Regions from separate parts of the Arthrobacter sp. SAFR-023 genome, predicted to be linked through region 2. Evidence: riboswitches for the same ligand, from Rfam matches in the RefSeq annotation. Region 2 holds a riboswitch; each other region holds the start of a gene.
The links. A riboswitch is a leader RNA that binds a small molecule or an ion and turns the genes downstream of it on or off. The one in region 2 is predicted to bind cyclic di-AMP.

Region 1 (3,920 bases), on a different contig from region 2:
GTCGCGATGGCTCTCCTCGTGGCCATCTGCGGCGCGATCGGCCTGTTCAGCTACGCCTCGATGGACTCCTATCTGACCCAGCAATTGGACAAGCAGCTCTCGGATGCGGCCCACCGCTCCAGCGACTTCGGCCGTCCGCCGCTCGGCAATCAAGGGACCAGGCCCGATCCATTGGATGCCCGCGGCCAGAGGGTCGGCACGGTCACGGCGCGAATCGAGAACGGCGCCGTCATCAGTGCCGGTCTCATAGCCGCCGACTCCACCCGCGCCTCGCTGTCACCTTCAGACAACCAGGTCCTCCTGGAGCTCCGCCGCAACGGCGTGCCCGTCGAGCGCACACTGTCCTCAGGCACCTACCGCCTGGTCGCCGCGCAGGCGCCGTACGGGGACGTCATCGTCACCGGGCTCCCCCTCGCGGAAAAGCAGAACACCCTGACGTCCCTCGTGTGGACGATTACCATCGTCTCGCTGGGCGGCCTCGTGCTGATCGGCCTGGCCGGGACGGTCCTCATCCGCCGCACCATGAAACCGCTGGAGCAGCTCTCCGAGGTGGCCACCCAGGTCTCGCGCCTGCCGCTGGACGCCGGTGAGGTGGCACTCGCTGTCCGCGTCCCGCCGTCGAACGCCCATCCCGGAACTGAAGTGGGCAGCGTGGGCCACGCCCTGAACCAGATGCTGGACAACGTGTCCAATGCTTTGGAGGCGCGGCAGGAAAGCGAAATGAAGGTGCGGCAATTCGTGGCAGACGCCTCCCATGAGCTCCGGACGCCGCTCACGGCCATCCGCGGCTACACCGAGCTGATGCGCATGACCGAAAAATTCACTCCGGACGGCCAGCGGTCCCTGGCACGCGTGCAGAGCCAGTCAGAACGCATGACCGCCCTGGTGGAGGATCTTCTGCTGCTGGCGCGGCTCGACGACGGGCAGCCGCTCAAGCTCAGCGACGTGGACCTCACACAGCTCGTGATCGAGACCGTCAGCGACGAAAAGGTCATGGCACCGGACCGGGCGTGGCACCTCGACCTTCCCGAAGAACCTGTGTCCGTTCGGGGCGATGCATCGCAGCTGCACCAGGTGCTGGTCAACCTGCTCTCGAATGCCCGCAAGCACACGCCGCCCGGCACCACGGTGACCACCGGCGTGATGCGGTCGGCTGACGGCAGCGCTGTGATTACGGTCACGGACGACGGCGCCGGCATCCCGCCTGAATTCGTGGACAAGGTCTTCGCTCGCTTTGCCCGCGCAGACGCGTCACGTGTGACCCCGGCGCAGGCGCCCCCGGCACCTGCATCCGCAACGGCGACGGGTTCCATTGCCGGTGCCGCTAGCGCCCAAACAACCCTCCGCACCCCCGAATCGCGGGGGGAAGCCGGGGTTCTGTCGGCCGAGGGAACCAGCGGCCTTGGCCTGTCCATCGTGCAGTCCATCGTGGAGGCACACGGCGGGACAGTGGAGGTCACATCCCGGCCTGGCCGGACGGAATTTGCCGTCCGGCTGCCCATGCAAGGCGCCGCGCCGTCGTCGTGATGTCCGTTACCTAAATGTGACTTAATCAGAAGCCTCCTGTACGGTCGATAGAGTGCGGCCGCCACTAGAGCCGCATCTCCGGATTGACGCCCAGCTCTGCCGCTTCCCGGATTCCGCTAGTTCAGGCAGAGGCGGGGGAACCAGAGTCCCGGGCTTTCCGCATCAGCCCTTGGGGTGAAGCCGACACGTGAATTTTCCGTGCGGCCGGATGACCTCATCCGAACCCGACAGCTAACTCCGCAGGTGTTGAGAGGCAATCAACCATGTCTGAATTCAAGGCACAGGCGCGCCCTGATCGCGCCTCCCAGCAGTCCGACCGCAATATTTCCCGTCACCGTGCAGAGCCGGTTCGGCCTGCGACGGCTTGGGGCCGCCTGACCGGAAGCCTTCCGTCCTTCGGGCGCCGGGCAGCCGTCCTTACCACTGCCGCAGCCGTGCTCGTTGGCGTCGGCGCCGCAGGCCAGGCGGCCGACCAGGCTGCGCCTTCCGCCGCCCCAACGGCAGCGGCCACCGCCGACGCCGGGCAGACCCTGAACTTCGACAAGACGCTAATCTCCGCGCTTCCTGCCCCGTCCGCGGCGTCCATCGCTCCGCAGTCCTCGTCCCAGGCTGCCGCCGCCAAGGCCGCCACTGCGAAGGCTGCCGCTGCCAAGGCGGCCGCCGCAAAGACTGCCGCCGCCAACGCAGCGGCTGCCAAGACCGCCGCCGCTGCCAACGCCGCCGCGGTTGCCAAGGCCAACGCTGCCCAGGCGGCCGCTGCCAAGGCTGCCGCCGCGAAGGCTGCCGCCGTTGCCAAGGCGAAGGCCGCTGCGCCTGTTGCCCTGAATGATCCGGCCGGCGCACAGGCCTACGCGGCCACCAAGCTGGGGTCATACGGCTGGGCCGCAGACCAGATGCAGTGCCTGAAACGGCTCTGGACCAAGGAATCGGAATGGCGCACGACGGCCACCAACGCGAGCAGCGGCGCCTACGGCATCGTCCAGTCCCTGCCCGCCGAGAAGATGGCGACCGCCGGGGCGGACTACCGCACCAACTACCGCACCCAGATCAACTGGGGCCTGGACTACATCCAGGAGCGCTACGGCTCCCCGTGCGGTGCGCTGAACTGGCACCTCGCCCACAACTGGTACTGAGAGTTCCCCGGCCAAGCCAGCCGATGACGAGCACTTTTGCACCGCTTTAGGCTGAACGCCTGAGTGCGAAGGGCCCCGGATCCGCAAGGATTCGGGGCCCTTCTGCGTCCCCCCTCTTCCTGCCGCAGGCAAAGTGGTGCACAAATGCAGCGCGGTGCAGCGAACGCGGCAACCACAGCCGATGCTGGCAGCCGGCGAGCGCCGATGTCACGTCCACAGCCCCCGCACAGCTCGGCCCTAAAACCCTCATAACCCTAGCGGCCACTGTTGAGGCATGACCATCACAGACCAGGCCTCCGGAACCCCGCCGCACTCTCCGCTGCGCACCGCGCACCCTCATGCCCGCACCGCGGGGCACGAGCCCGCGCATTCCCTCGGCGGGCACAGCCGGCGGTCGCCCATCGACACCGCCACCGCGGTACCGGTTCTGGACGTGACCATCCCGGTCTACAACGAGGAACGCGACCTGGAGGAGTGCCTGCGCCGGCTCCACGCCTACCTGCGTGGCACGTTCCCGCACTCGTTCCGCATCACCGTCGCGGACAACGCCAGCACCGACGGAACGCTCAAGGCGGCCGAACGGGTGGCCCGGGAACTCCGGGAGGTGACCGTGGTGCACCTTGAGGAAAAGGGCCGCGGCAACGCCCTGCGGAAAGTCTGGTTGGCTTCGCCCTCGCCCGTTCTGGCTTACATGGACGTGGACCTCTCCACCGACCTGGCTGCGCTCGGCCCACTGCTGGCCCCGCTGCTCTCTGGCCACTCGGACCTGGCCATCGGCACGCGGCTGGCCCGCAACTCCCGGGTGGTCCGCGGGCAGAAGCGTGAATTCATCTCCCGCAGCTACAACTTCATGCTGCAGTCCCTGATGGGCGCCCACTTCAGCGATGCGCAGTGCGGCTTCAAGGCCATCCGGGCCGACATCGCCCAGCAGATCCTGCCGCATACCGTGGACACCGCCTGGTTTTTCGACACTGAACTCCTGGTCCTCGCCGAACGGTGCGGCCTCAGGGTCCACGAGGTGCCGGTGGACTGGACCGACGACCCCAGCTCCAGCGTGGACATCGTCCAGACTGCGCTCGCGGATGTCCGCGGCATGGCCCGGCTCAGCAAGGACATGGTGACCGGCCGCATCCCCGTTACCGAACTCCGGGCGGCCCTGGCCCGCGGCCCCCTCCCCGCCGCTTCACGCGGTCAGGAACAGAGTCCGGGCGGCAGCCTGTTCGGCCAGCTGGTCCGGTTCGGCACCATCGGCGTGGCCTC
Region 2 (3,920 bases):
AACCGGAGCTTCCAGCCCATTTCGCTGGGCGTGTGGTCGCCCTTGACGTTGTTGCAGCGAAGGCAGGCTGCGACAAGGTTCTCCCAAGAGTCTGCACCGCCCCGCGATTTCGGCTGGACATGGTCTATGGTGTGGGCTGCCTTGCCGCAGTAGGCGCACCGGTGGCCGTCGCGGCGAAGCACACCGCGCCTGCTCACCGCGGTGATCATGTTGTACCGGGGGCGGATGTAGCGGTTGAGGAGAATCACGGACGGACGGCCCATGATGTCCTGCGGCCCGACGACAGGATCGTCGCCTTCGGCCACCACGCTTGCTTTTCCGGTGAGCACAAGGACCAGCGCCCGGCGGAATGTCACTACCGCCAGCGGTTCATATCCAGCATTCAGAACGAGAGTGCGCATGCACATACCTCTTCACGGCCGCACCCGGCAGAGGCGCGAGGGCCGGCTGCCCTCTGCATGTCCGGGCTATGGATCGACACCATAAGAGTAAACACTCACTAGGCAGATGAGCGAATCGAACACAAGCATCGCCATGGCGTGTCGCCAAACATTCATGCGGGTGCAAGGCAAAAAAGGACCCCCGCCGTGCTGGCGGGGGTCCTTCCGTAACGCTTGTGTGTCTTAGCCGCCGACGCGGATGAAGACCGGGCCGGAGCCGACGTTCACGCTGAACAGTGCGGTGGTTCCGCCGTTCCAGCCGCCGTGGACGGCCTGGCCGTTGCCGACGTACACAGCGATGTGGGCCAGGCCCATGCCGCCGTTCTGGTAGTAGGCGAGGTCGCCCGGCTGAGCCTCAGCAGCGCTCACGGTGCGGCCGAGGGACAGGTAGCCTGCCGGCCAGCCGTGGTAGTGGACGCCCACAGCTGCGAGTGCGTTGGTGGCCAGGGCGGTGCAGTCCTGCGAGACACCCAGCTGCGCGTAGGCGGCAGCGGCGATTGCAGCGCCCTTGCCGCTGGCGGCGGTGGTCTTCGGAGCTGCCGGGGCAGCAGTTGCAACGGCTGCCGTGGCCTGGACTGCGGGTGCGGCTTCAGCAACCGGAGCAGCCTCAACAGCGGGCGGCGCTTCCTGGACCTTGACGACAGGCTTGGGGGCCTCGACGACGGGAGCCGGGGCGGTGGAGACAGCAGGCTTCTCGTAGGAGATCGCAATGCTGGACGCAGCGGAAATCGTGGCCGGCGCAGCGGACTGGACCTCCAGCGTGGAGGCCGGAGCGGATTCGCGCTGAACGTTGGTCTCAGCAGCGTTGGCGGCGATGCCGCTGGTCAGGACGAGACCGGAAGCAGCAGCGATAACTGCGGCCTGGCGGCCCACACCACCGGCGTTGTCGCCGACGGCCTTGGCAATGACAGCCAGCGAGTTGGTCTTGGTGACCTCGGCGCGGTGGCGTGCAATGGTCGCACGTGTAGTCATTAAGATTTCTCTCTTTCGTGTTCCACGGACCGCGGTAGCAGGACGTGGGTTATCGACGCGCCGGCATCTTGGGGGTAAGCCGGCCCGTCTCGAATCGGATTTTTAGCGAAGGGTGAAGAAGGAGGACGTGCCCGTGGCGGACACCGCATGCAGGAGCGTTCCGTCCGAGGGGTTCAGCGCGCTGATCATCATGCCGTTGCCGACGTAGATGCCCACGTGGGCGCCGCCGTTCTGCATGACCAGGTCGCCGGGAGCAGGCGTGGAGGTGGGCTTCATGGCAGTCCACGCGTTGACGCGGGGAATGCTGATGCCTGCCTGAGCGTAAACCCACTGGGTGAAGCCGGAGCAGTCCCAGCCGCTGGGGGTGGTGCCGCCCCAGACGTAGGGGTTGCCGATGCCGGTGTACGCGATTGCAGCCAGTCCGGACGCTGCGGCGGAGGCCGCACCATCGGTGGACTTGGCAGTGACGGCCTGGGCCGCACCGGCACTCTCGTCGCTGGCCTGGCCTGCATCGCCCGCCTGGCCCTCATCGCTCGACTGCGGAGCAATGATTTCGGCGACCGGGGCAGCCACCGTGGTGACTTCAGGACGCTCGAAAGAGACAGTGGCGGTGGGCGCGGCGGTCACAGCAAGCTGCGCGGCCTGGGATCCGGTCTCCGAGGAGGCGGAAACACCAATGTTGGCGTCGGCTGCGTTGGCAGGCATGCCAACGCTCAGGATGAGCCCTGAAGCAGCTGCGATAACAGCTGCCTGGCGACCTACTGTGCCGGCATTGGCGCTAACCGCCTTGGACACGGAGTCCAATGGGTTCATACGAACCGTTTGCGCGCGGTGGCGCGCGGCATTGTGGCGTGAAGACACGAAGGTAGCCTCTCCCAATGCCTGCGAGGTGAGCTGTCGGATTCGGATGGGAGTGCACCCGGCCGCTCGGCTTCCTGGGAAGCTTTTGCGACTTAACCCCAAGGCCTTCTTGCGAAGACCAAAATTGGTTCCCCCGCCCCTGCCAGACGATGTAATGCGAACGGACCTTGAGCGGTGGCAGAGCTAGGCAATCCACTCAAGAGCGTCAACTTCGGAAAAGTTGACGCGGTTTAGACGGTACAGCAGTTCGGAGCTAATGTCACATTCAGGTCACGGCATGTCACAGGAATGAGAGTGCTCACTCGGCTTGGCTTAGAGCCAGCCGGTGGGATCAACGACTTCCCCGTTGACCATCACCTCGAAGTGGAGGTGGCAGCCGGTGGAGGCGCCGGTGGTCCCGCTCAGGGCAATCGCCTCACCGCGGGTGACCTTTTGGCCAACCTCGACGCTGGAGGACGACAGGTGGTTGTACGTGGTCTCCAAGCCGTTGCCGTGGTCGATGACCACGCGGTTGCCTCCCCCGTATGGGTGCCACCCGGCGAACGTGACCTTGCCGCTGGCCGCAGCAAGCACTTGCGTGCCGCATTGGGCGGCGAAGTCCTGGCCGCGGTGGAACTCACCGGCGCCGCCGGTGATCGGGCTAACCCGGTAGCCGAACGGCGAAGACTTCACGAGCGTGGTCAGCGGCCCGCCCAAGGTGCCCACCGAGGCCGCACGGCTGATGCTGCCGGCAGACTGAGCACTCAGGAGCTGCTTGAGCTTTCCGTCCGGGTCACCGGTGGTGGAGACGGACGTACGGCTGAAGTCGATCTTCGCTGCCGCTTCCGCCGAGACCTTCGGCTGGGCCGGTGAGGCGGCGGACGCGGACGCTCCTCCCTGATGCTCGTCGGCAGCCAGGACGGGGCTGGTGGCGGGGACGGTAACAGTCAGCAGCAGGCCGGTAGCAGCAAGGGCCACTCCAGCCTTTTGCCCAACACCACTGGCCGAAGCGAAATCCGTAACCTGCCGGAACGGACCCCGGCGGCGGCGGCGCGCCTCGCGCTGAGCGTCCCGGGGACGGTCCGCGGCAATGGCCTCCGCAGGGCGCGGCTCAGGAGCGGGACCGGACGCGCGGCGGCGGCCCCGGGCATTCTGCATCGACAAGTACTGCTTCCTCTCTGGATAGCCTGCGAAGTTAGCTGTCGGATTCGGGTCAGAGAGTTCGGACCCGGCCCGCCATAACAAGCCATTCCGGCACAGGGGTATCCCGGGAGGATTCCTTCTGCGGAAGAGACTTGCTGCTGCGGACTTCACCCCAAGGCTGTAGAAACAGCCGGTTGTGGTTCCCCCGCCCCTGCCAGTGGGTGACTCGTGCTACTGATCTGCTGGCAAGGTTCGGCTCCAGATCAGGTAACGCTTTTGCATCGGCGTTGCCGTTTAACTATAGGCGATTAAGAAGCGCAGTAATAATTCCGTTATATTCGCTGTGCAAAAGTGGTAGGTCATCCTACCTGCAGATGTCAGACGGGACGCTGGCGTCAGGCGGAGCTGCGCTTTCGGCGCTAACCCACCCGCACGAACACGTGCGCCGCGACTTCCGGCGGCAGCTCGAGGGCACCCTCGAACCCGGGTACGCGGACAGAAATGTACTCCCCCACACGTTCGAGC
Region 3 (3,920 bases), on a different contig from region 2:
CGGCGCCGCTGCCCTCGTGGCGCTGCTGGAACTGCCGCATGCTGAGGACGCCTGGGTGCGCGTCGCCGTCGTGTTCACCCTGCTGGTGGGGGCGGTGTCCTTCGCCGGTTCCGCGGTGACGTTCGCGAAGCTGCAGGAGCTTATGACCACCCGCCCCGTGGTGTTCCCCGGCCTGCCGGTGCTCATGGGCGCGGTGCTGCTCGCCGCCGTCGGCGCTGGCGCCGCCGTTGTGCTGGGCGGCTCGCTCGTCCTGGCGCTGCCCCTCCTGCTGCTGGGCCTGGTGGCAGGCGTGCTGCTGGTGCTGCCGGTGGGCGGCGCCGACGTGCCGATCGTCATCTCGCTGCTCAACGCCTTCACTGGCCTGGCGGTCGCGGCATCCGGCCTGGTGCTGGGCAACGTGCTCCTGGTGGTGGCCGGCACACTGGTGGGGGCGTCCGGCACCATCCTCACCCGGGCGATGGCTGCGGCCATGGGCCGAAGCGTGGCCGGCATCCTGTTCGGCGCGTTCCGGGGAGGTTCGACGGCGGGATCCACCGCTGTGAGCGACCGTCCGGTCCGTTCGTCGAGCCCCGAGGACGTGGCGGTGCTGCTGGGCTACGCGCAGCGCGTGATCATCGTTCCCGGCTACGGGCTGGCCGTCGCGCAGGGACAACACACCGCGGCGGAGCTGGCGCAGGCCCTGGAATCCCGGGGTACCCGCGTGGACTTCGCCATCCACCCCGTGGCGGGGCGCATGCCGGGGCACATGAACGTGCTGCTCGCCGAGGCCAATGTGCCCTACGAATCGCTCAAGGAAATGGGTGAGATCAACTCCGAGTTCCGCACCGCCGACGTGGCGCTGGTGGTGGGCGCGAACGACGTCGTGAACCCCGCCGCCAAGACCACCGCAGGCTCGCCGATCTATGGGATGCCCATCCTTGAGGTGGCGGACGCACGGCAGGTGGTGTTCCTCAAGCGCTCCATGCGGCCCGGGTTCGCGGGAATCGAGAACGACCTCATGTTCGAACCGCAAACCACCCTGCTGTTCGGCGACGCCAAGGAGTCCCTGACGAAGGTGCTGGGCGCGGTGAAGGCCCTGTAGGGGGCAGCATCCGGGGGTTGTCCCGAGCCTTTCCGCCACACCCTCGTTACTCAAATGTGACTTTTGGGGCCTGAGTGCGATAGCCTCGGCCGGTGCCCTGGTTCCGCTCAGGGCATTCCCGGGCAGAATGCCGAGCCCTGCCGCTGACCGGGATCCGTTCGCTATGACCAACAGGCAGGGACGGGGGAACCACCTTTGTACCGGCCTTGCAAGCCAAGGCCTAGGGGTTAAGTCCAGACGCTCCGCCCAGCGGCGGGCAGGACCGGGTGACTCCCATCCGAACCCGACAGCTCACCCCGCAGGCATGGGAGAGGCACATCAACCATGTCACGTAAGTTCACCGCCGCGCGCCATCGCGCCACCCCGACGACGTCCATCGCTTTGCAGGGCCTGCAGTATTCCCTCAGGTCCAACGCTGCCTCGGTTGCCAAGCCGGCGGCCGCCGCCGCCGTCGCTTCAGGGCTCCTCTTCGGCGCCGGAGCACCCGCACACGCAGGTGCCTACGCTCCGGAGACGCCGGACGCCGCCGCTGCTGTCCAGTCCGCAGCTGGCCAGGCGCTGGCAGCACCCACCCAGGCAGTCCCCGCCCCGGCGCAGGCCGCCCCGGCAGTTCCCGCGCCGGCAAGCGGTGGATCCGCTGTTGCCGGCGCATCGCACACCGTGGTGCCCGGCGACACCCTTGGTGCCATCGCAGCACGCCACGGTGTCAGCCTTGATGCACTCCTCGCGGAGAACGGCCTGTCCCTGGCGTCCGTCATTTACCCCGGCGACCAGATCCTCATCCCCGGACCGGGTGCCGTTGCAGCTCCCGCTGTACCTGCGGCCCCGGCAGTGCCTGAGGTTCCTGCCGCTCCGGCAGTTCCCGCGGCTCCAGCACCGGCTGCCCCGGCGCCTGCCAGCATGGGAATCTACAACGCCTCCGCCTCGATTACACCGGCGGCTGCAACCCAGTCAGCCAGTGGCGTGGGTGGAGCCATTGTGGCCTCTGCCCGGGCGCAGCTCGGCGCCACCCAGGACTGCACCATCCTGGTGGAGCAGGCACTGCGCTCTGTCGGTAAGTCCGTCGGCGACCTGGCCCCCGCACAGTTCTACCAGTACGGGACTCCGGTTTCCGCCCCGCAGCCCGGTGACCTGATGATTAGCGCCGGACACGTCGGCGTCTACATCGGCGGCGGCCAGGCCATCAGCAGTGGCATGAATGGCGTCAACGAAACCATCGTGCACCCGGCCTCCTGGCTCACCGGCTCCACCTACGTGCGGGTGAACGCCTAACAGCGCGTGAGCGCCTGACGGGCGACAGCCGAACAGGCAGAACGTTACAACAGCAGCGGCGGGTGCATAGGCACCCGCCGCTGCTGCGTTTGCGGCAGATTCGGTACCGGCAGCAGTCGGCGGCGCGAAACAAAAGTCACTCACAAGCAACAATTGTTGACTAGAAGATACCCGTCCGGTTTACTGGCACCCTGACCGGATGTGAGCTGGGCCACGTCACGGCCGAACTTTGCAAGCAACGCCGAGAGTGAGCTCCCGTGGACCTAATCACCACCGCCGAGGTCGAGTCAGCAGCGCAGAGGCTGATGACCGCCTTCGCGGCCACCGACACTGACCGCTACTTCGACTGTTTCGCGCCCGACGCGTCTTTCGTCTTCCATTCCGAACCGGGCCGCCTGAGTTCGCGCGAGGAATACCGCGCCCTGTGGCAGAACTGGCTCTCGGATGGTTGGCGGGTCGCAGAATGCGCCAGTTCCAATGCGTACATCCAAAACGCCGGCACATGCGCCGTATTCAGCCATGATGTCGAAACCGTCATCGACGTGGCTGGCACAAGAGAGACCCTTCACGAGAGGGAGACCATCATTTTCACCAGGACGGAGTCTGGCAACGTGCTGGCCATACATGAGCACCTTTCTCCGGCGCCGGTTAGCCCGAAGGCAATCTCATGACACAAGATTCAAAAGCCCCTGCCGTGACCGAGGTCGAAAAGCACGGCATCGAACCGATTCCCGCCGCCGACAGGACGGCGAAACCGCTGGACCTGTTCCGCCTGGTGTTTGGCGGCGCGAACACCTTCGCCACGGTGGTCCTGGGATCGTTCCCGATCCTCTTTGGGCTGTCCTTCAAGGACGCGCTGTTGGCCACGGTCCTGGGCGTCGTGGTTGGTGGCCTGATACTTTGCCCGATGGCTGTTTTTGGTCCCACCAACGGAATGAACAATGCTGTTTCCTCGTCCGGGCATCTGGGCGTGCACGGCCGGGTTGTGGGATCCTTCTTGTCACTCCTGACGGCGTTCGCGTTCTTCTCCATCTCTGTGTGGAGTTCGGGGGACGCGCTGGTTGGGGGCGCGAACCGCCTGGTGGGCCTGCCCCAGAACGCGGTGACGCTGAGCCTCGCCTACGGCGTCTTTGCTGTTCTGATCCTGACCGTGTGCATCTATGGGTTCCGTTTCATGCTCTGGGTCAACAAGATCGCGGTGGTGGCTGCGTCCTTGCTGTTCCTGCTCGGCATCGTTGCGTTTGCGGGTGCGTTTGACCCGTCCTACGCCGGGACGTTCGGGCAGGGGGCGGACGCCGCTACCAGCGCCCTGTTCTGGCCATCCTTCATAGGATCCGCACTGATCGTCATGTCCAACCCCATCTCCTTTGGCGCGTTCCTGGGTGACTGGTCCCGGTACATCCCGGCGGAGGCACCCAAGCGAAAGGTCATGGCTGCTGCCTTCCTCGCCCAGGTGGCTACTCTGGTGCCGTTTGGCTTCGGGCTGGTCACGGCTACCATCATTGCCACGGAGGCGCCGTCGTTCTTCGAGAACTCTGACTATGTGGGCGGCCTCCTGGCCGTTTCC

Region 1: linked by a shared signal. The riboswitch ahead of ACTHQX_RS15595 (hypothetical protein) and the one ahead of ACTHQX_RS17810 (C40 family peptidase) in region 2 are both predicted to bind cyclic di-AMP.
Region 3: linked by a shared signal. The riboswitch ahead of ACTHQX_RS09665 (LysM peptidoglycan-binding domain-containing protein) and the one ahead of ACTHQX_RS17810 (C40 family peptidase) in region 2 are both predicted to bind cyclic di-AMP.

What each region holds. Positions count from the first base shown of each region.
Region 1 covers NZ_JBQCMF010000014.1:75,985-79,904, forward strand. Annotated here, with positions in the region: gene ACTHQX_RS15590 (HAMP domain-containing sensor histidine kinase) at 1-1,527, shown strand, start outside; cyclic di-AMP (ydaO/yuaA leader) riboswitch at 1,632-1,787, shown strand; gene ACTHQX_RS15595 (hypothetical protein) at 1,791-2,660, shown strand; gene ACTHQX_RS15600 (glycosyltransferase) at 2,935-3,920, shown strand, end outside.
Region 2 covers NZ_JBQCMF010000017.1:97,126-101,045, forward strand. Annotated here, with positions in the region: gene ACTHQX_RS17800 (HNH endonuclease) at 1-401, opposite strand, end outside; gene ACTHQX_RS17805 (NlpC/P60 family protein) at 624-1,412, opposite strand; gene ACTHQX_RS17810 (C40 family peptidase) at 1,515-2,207, opposite strand; cyclic di-AMP (ydaO/yuaA leader) riboswitch at 2,278-2,449, opposite strand; gene ACTHQX_RS17815 (M23 family metallopeptidase) at 2,586-3,410, opposite strand; cyclic di-AMP (ydaO/yuaA leader) riboswitch at 3,422-3,663, opposite strand; gene ACTHQX_RS17820 (metal-dependent transcriptional regulator) at 3,815-3,920, opposite strand, start outside.
Region 3 covers NZ_JBQCMF010000007.1:134,811-138,730, forward strand. Annotated here, with positions in the region: gene ACTHQX_RS09660 (NAD(P)(+) transhydrogenase (Re/Si-specific) subunit beta) at 1-1,081, shown strand, start outside; cyclic di-AMP (ydaO/yuaA leader) riboswitch at 1,231-1,401, shown strand; gene ACTHQX_RS09665 (LysM peptidoglycan-binding domain-containing protein) at 1,406-2,353, shown strand; gene ACTHQX_RS09670 (YybH family protein) at 2,611-3,024, shown strand; gene ACTHQX_RS09675 (purine-cytosine permease family protein) at 3,021-3,920, shown strand, end outside.